Regions from separate parts of the Bacillus sp. BC08 genome, predicted to be linked through region 1. Evidence: riboswitches for the same ligand, from Rfam matches in the RefSeq annotation. Region 1 holds a riboswitch; the other holds the start of a gene.
What was found. A riboswitch is a leader RNA that binds a small molecule or an ion and turns the genes downstream of it on or off. The one in region 1 is predicted to bind S-adenosylmethionine.
Positions count from the first base shown of each region.

Region 2: it holds a riboswitch for S-adenosylmethionine, as region 1 does, so the genes downstream of both, ACXVYO_RS01355 (bifunctional O-acetylhomoserine aminocarboxypropyltransferase/cysteine synthase) here and ACXVYO_RS00705 (peptide ABC transporter substrate-binding protein) in region 1, are expected to answer to the same signal.

Region 1 is NZ_JBTGPA010000007.1:49,885-53,086, forward strand. Features, by position in the region: gene proC (pyrroline-5-carboxylate reductase) at 1-330, shown strand, start outside; gene ACXVYO_RS00700 (aldo/keto reductase) at 332-1,165, shown strand; SAM riboswitch class I at 1,319-1,423, shown strand; gene ACXVYO_RS00705 (peptide ABC transporter substrate-binding protein) at 1,557-3,197, shown strand.
Region 2 is NZ_JBTGPA010000008.1:97,539-100,740, reverse strand. Features, by position in the region: gene metA (homoserine O-acetyltransferase MetA) at 1-589, opposite strand, end outside; gene ACXVYO_RS01355 (bifunctional O-acetylhomoserine aminocarboxypropyltransferase/cysteine synthase) at 573-1,871, opposite strand; SAM riboswitch class I at 1,964-2,069, opposite strand; gene ACXVYO_RS01350 (chloride channel protein) at 2,389-3,202, shown strand, end outside.

The sequences.
Region 1 (3,202 bases):
TCGCAACTTTGCACTGAAGAGGAAGTTCATCAGCTTACTGCAGTTACTGGAAGTGCACCAGCTTTCCTTTATTACTTTGCTGAAAGCTTAATTGAAGCAACAAAAAGTTATGGAGTCGATGAAGCAACCGCAAAACACCTTGTCATTCAAATGATTTCCGGCTCTGCTTCTATGCTTGAACAAACGCAAGATCCAGCTAATCTCCGCGAACAAGTAACAACACCCGGTGGTTCCACAGCTGAAGGCCTCAAAGCTTTATATGAATATAATTTTTCAGAAGCAATTCAAAAAGCAGTAGAAGCAACAAACAAAAAAGCTAGGGGGAAATAATATGAATTTAACAAGTTTAAAAGACTATACAACATTGCATAACGGTGTAAAAATGCCTTGGTTCGGTTTAGGTGTTTTTAAAGTAGAAGATGGTTCAGAAGTAATTGAATCTGTAAAAGCAGCAATTAAAAACGGCTACCGCAGTATTGATACTGCAGCAATTTATCAAAACGAAGAAGGCGTTGGACAAGGGATCCGTGAATCAGGTGTTTCACGTGAAGAATTATTTATTACATCAAAAGTATGGAATAGCGATCAAGGATATGAAACAACACTTCAAGCATTTGAAACTACATTAGAGAAATTAGGTCTAGAATATTTAGATTTATATTTAGTACATTGGCCTGTAAAAGGGAAATATACTGAATCATGGAAAGCGTTAGAAAAGCTTTATAAAGATGGCCGTGTTCGCGCTATCGGTGTGAGTAATTTCCATATTCACCACTTACAAGACGTATTTGAAATTGCTGAAATTAAGCCAATGGTCAACCAAGTGGAATACCACCCACGTTTAGCACAAGAAGAGCTGCATGCTTTCTGTAAAGAACATAACATCCAACTTGAAGCTTGGTCACCATTAATGCAAGGCCAACTGCTAGACAACCCAACATTACAAGACATTGCAACAAAATATAGTAAATCAACTGCACAAATTATTTTACGCTGGGATCTACAAAACGAAGTTGTAACAATCCCTAAATCTATTAAAGAACATCGCATTATTGAAAATGCAAATATATTTGATTTTGAATTAAGCGCTGATGACATGAAAGCAATTCAAGCTCTAAATGAAGATCGTCGCGTTGGTCCAGATCCAGATAACTTTAACTTCTAATAGAAAAACCACTGCCATATGCAGTGGTTTTTTTCATTAGAGAAAACTGAAAATTTAAACTATATTTCATTTGGTTGACACTTCATTATCCAAGGTGTAATATTTTGAATTATCAAAGAAACACAAAAATTAATAAAGTTTATTCGTTTACTCATTGTATCAAGAGAGGTGGAGGGACTGGCCCTTTGAAACCTCGGCAACAGGTTCATTTTGAATACTGTGCCACTTCCTGCAAGCTTTATGCTTGAAAGATAGAATGAGGGACTTCGTTTATATACGGGTGCATAACTTGTACGTAAAAATCCCTCTTTCTCAATATGAAAAGAGGGATTTTTTTATTTTTCATTTCCCTCATCATCATCCAAACTTAATTATTTAGGAGGAAAATCAAATGAAAAAGAAGTTTGTACCCGGTATTGCATCAGTTGTAGGAGTAAGTATTTTATTAACTGGTTGCGGTAGTTATAAAAACGAAGCAAGTGGAGCAAATGCAAAAGACGAGGCGCCTAGTAAGCAGGTTTTAAACTTATCTTCACCTACTGAAATACGAACAATGGATACAGCTCGTGCTACAGATACTGATTCTGGTCAAGTAATGAGAAACGTATTTGAAGGTTTGTATAATCTTGGTGAAGGTAACAAACCTGTCCCTGGTGTTGCAAAATCTCATGAAGTAAGTGGCGATAAGACGAAATACACATTCCATTTACGAGATTCAAAATGGTCAAACGGCACTCCTGTTACTGCGAAAGACTTTGTCTTTGCTTGGCAAAGAGCTGTTGATCCAGCAACAGCCTCTGAATATGCATTTCTATTCTTTGATATTAAAAATGCAACAAAAATTAACAACAAAGAACTTCCAGCCGATCAACTTGGTGTAAAAGCAATTGATGACCATACGTTTGAGGTAGAATTAGAACGTCCTGTTCCATACTTTATTAGCTTAACAGCGTTCCCTACATTTCTACCAATTAACGAGGAATTCTTTAAAGCACAAGGTGATAAGTATGCATTAGAAGATAATACACTCTTGTACAACGGAGCTTTTACACTAAGCGATTGGAAGCACGAACAAAGCTTTAAATTTAAGAAAAACCCTACCTATTGGGATAAAGATACTGTCAAACTGGAAGAAATCAATTTTAACGTCGTAAAAGAAAAATCTACAGAAGTAAATTTATTCGAGTCAAAACAATTAGATCGTATCAAACTAACATCTGACTTCGTTGATAAATATAAAAAGGATGCTAACTTTAAAGAACGTCCAAACGTAGGGGTACAGTTTCTACGTATGAATCAACAAAACAAAGTACTTCAAAACGTTTCTGCACGCCAAGCAATCGATCAAACAATTGATCGAAAATCCTTTGTAAATACGTTATTAAATGACGGCTCTACACCAACCTCTAGTCTCGTGCCGAAAAACTTTGCAAAAGGACCTGACGGAACAGATTTCCGTGCTGCAAACGGCGATTTAACAAAGGTTGATACAAAATCTGCTCAAGAATTATGGAAAAAAGCAAAACAAGAACTTGGGTCTGAAAAAATAACGTTAGAACTATTAACAAGTGACGGTGACCTTGAAAAGAAAACTGGTGAATTCTTAAAAGGACAACTAGAAAAGAATTTAGATGGCTTAACGGTAAATATAAAGCCGCAACCACGTAAACAACAAGTTTCACTTTTATTAAAAGGTGACTACGAAATTGGAATTGACGGCTGGAGCCCTGACTTTGCGGATCCAATTACATTCCTTGAGCTATTTACAACGAATAACCCTTACAACTTAGATCATTACTCTAATAAGGAGTTTGATGAAACAATAGCAAAAGTAAAAACAACTTTAGCTGGTGATGAAAAAGCTCGCTGGGAAGCATTACTAACATCCGAGAAAATATTATTTAAAGACTCTGTTATCGCTCCTCTTTACCAAAAAGGCGAATCTTATTTAGAACGTTCTTATGTAAAAGGAATTGTGCAAGTAGACTTTGCAGGTCAATTAAACTTCAAATGGGCAAAAATTGAAAAATAAAGCGA
Region 2 (3,202 bases), on a different contig from region 1:
CTTCTGTATGACGAGAATGCGGGGCAAAAAACAATTCATCAAACCCTTGTAACAATTTCACATGTTGCTCGCGGACTTCATGTTCAAATACACCGAACATTTTTTCCTTAAGAGGATACTTTGGAACGCCATAATGATGATACAAACCAGCCTGTGCCCCCCAGCAAATATGAAGCGTAGATGTTACATTCTTTTTTGAATACTCCATAATATGTTTAAGCTCTTCCCAATAATCTACCTCTTCAAAAGAAAGAGTTTCAACTGGTGCTCCCGTAATAATAAGTCCATCAAATTTCTCATTCTCAATATCACGGAATGTTTTATAGAAACTCGTTAAATGTTCCTGTGCTACATTACGAGACAAATGTGATTCCATATGAAGTAAATGAACATCTAATTGCAACGGCGTGTTGCCAATTAAACGAAGCAATTGCGCTTCTGTATCTTGCTTTGTAGGCATTAAATTTAATATAGCAATTTTCAATGCCCGGATATCTTGTGTTTCTGCTCGCTCCTTCGTCATTACAAAAATATTTTCCTCCTGCAACACTTTGCGAGCTGGTAAATCTTTATCAATTATGATCGGCATGTTCTTTGCCTCCGACTAGCGCTGCTTCTAAATCTGCAATAATATCAGAAACATCTTCTATACCGACCGATAAACGAATTAAATCTGATGTAACGCCAGCTAAACGCTGATCTTCAGCACTTAATTGTCTATGCGTTGTGCTAGCGGGATGTATGACACAAGTTCGTGCATCAGCTACATGTGTTACGAGAGTTGCTAGTTTTACATTTGCGATAAATTCTTTCGCAGCTTCTAATCCTCCCTTAATGCCGAATGTTAAAACTCCACTAGCACCTTTCTTCAAATACTTTTGTGATAACGAGTAATTTTCATTACTATCTAGTCCCGGATAATTCACCCATTCAATACGTTCATGGTTAGCAAGCCACTTAGCAACCGCGAGGGCATTTTCACTATGACGCTCCATTCTTAAATGCAGCGTTTCTAAGCCGATATTGCTAATATACGCATTGAATGGGCTCATACAGTTTCCGTAGTCTCTTAATAATTGAACACGTGCCTTCACAATATAAGCTGCTGCACCAAAATTTTGAACGTAACTTACGCCGTGATAACTTGGATCCGGTTCAACAAGTTCAGGATATTTCCCATTTGTCCAATCGAAGTTCCCTCCGTCAATAACAATGCCACCTAACGAACTTGCATGACCATCAATATATTTCGTCGTAGAATGAACGATAATATTTGCTCCATGTTCAAATGCTTGGCATAAATAAGGAGTTGCTAATGTATTATCCACGATAAAAGGCACTTCCAACTCTTTCGCTGCATCTGAGAATTCTTTGAAATTTAAAACGTTCATCGCTGGATTTCCTAGCGATTCCGCATAAACGAGTTTCGTCTTGTCATTAGCAAGGGCCACAATTTCATCAGCAGTTAAATTCGGATTAAAGAATGTAACATCGATACCAAGCTTACGTAAGCTCACCCCAAATAAATTAAACGTTCCACCGTAAACTGTGGAAGAACAAAGCAAGTGGTCTCCGCTACTACAAATATTTAAAACAGCAAGCATAATAGCAGCCTGCCCGGAAGCCGTTGCAACAGCTCCTACACCACCCTCTAAATCCGCTAATTTCTGCTCAAATGCAGCTAAGGTAGGATTTCCAATACGCGTATATATATATCCTTCTGCCTCTAAGTTAAATAAGGCTGCTAAATCATCCGAAGTATCGTATTTATACGTTGTACTTTGATAAAGTGGCAAAACACGCGGCTCACCATTCTTTGGTGTATAGCCACCTTGCACACAAATTGTTCCTTTTCCCCATGATTCTCCCATCTCTCATTCTCCTTTCTTTTATACAAAATAAAAAACTGCTCCTTTCCTGAAAACAAGAAAGGAGCAGTTTGAAAACACGCTCTAAAGGCTCTTTCTTATCTCTCAGGATTTATTACCTGCAGGATTTGGCACAATTCCGTTATACGGCTGTTGCCAAGGTTTCATCGGGCCTGTCCCTCCACCTTTTCTTGATAAGACTATGCAATTACCGTTGATTTTATAGCAATAATTTCCTAATGTCAATCAGTTTTTCTGAATGTTCTAAATTAACTACGAAGGATTTGACATGCATAACAAAAGAAATATATTCCATATTCATTTGAAAAAGACCTTTTAAAACCTACGATTACTATATAGAATTAAGTAAGTAGTTTAACTGTATACATTTCAAATTCTCACGAGACCTCAATATATTGAATAAGCCAACCTCTCAAAAAGATACTATACATATTCATTTCATTTCGCAGAAGCATATTTAATCCTTTCGACATTAAAACTCACATAACGGAGGTATAACATGACAAACACAAAGGACATGCACTATATGCTCGTCCTATACGGCATTCTTTTAGGCTCTATAGTAGGAGCAACAGTCTGGCTATTTTTAGTTACAATAAATATCGGTATTCACTTTATTTGGGAGTACTTACCTACTATTTTCTCTTCTCCTCCGTATTACACTATTTGTGTCACAACAATCGGTGGTATTCTCGTCGGTTTAACCCAAAAATACTTCGGCACATATCCACGTCTTATGCCGGAAGTGATGGGTGAATATAAAAAAACAGGTAGAATTGAATACCGTTTTGTACATAAAGCTACTTTAACTGCAATTATCGTTTTAATATTTGGTGCTAGCTTAGGTCCCGAAGCAGCAATTGTTGGCATTATCGGTGGACTTTGTACATGGGTAGGAGACCGCTTTACATTCGCCTTAAAAGGAATGAATGAACTAACAGAGGTTGGAATTGGTGCTACTTTAAGTGTAATTTTTAATGCGCCATTATTCGGTTATTTAGCTCCAAATGAAAATGAGGGTGAGCAAATTAACGAATTTTCTAAAGAAAAAAAAGCAATTGTATATTTAGCTACCACTTTCGCTGGTTTTTCCGTTTATTTATTGCTTAGTAAATTCGATAATCGCGGATCCTTTATCGTTGATTTTGGGGAAGGTTCCCTTTCTCTTAATGAATGGATTGCCTTTCTACCACTCGCTAGTATTGGTGCTATAATTGGCTTCTTTTATTTCAAATTAGAATTCACATTAGAGAGACTAATCCATCCCTTAAAAGAATACAAACTATCGCTTGGAATTATCGGTGGTATTTTAT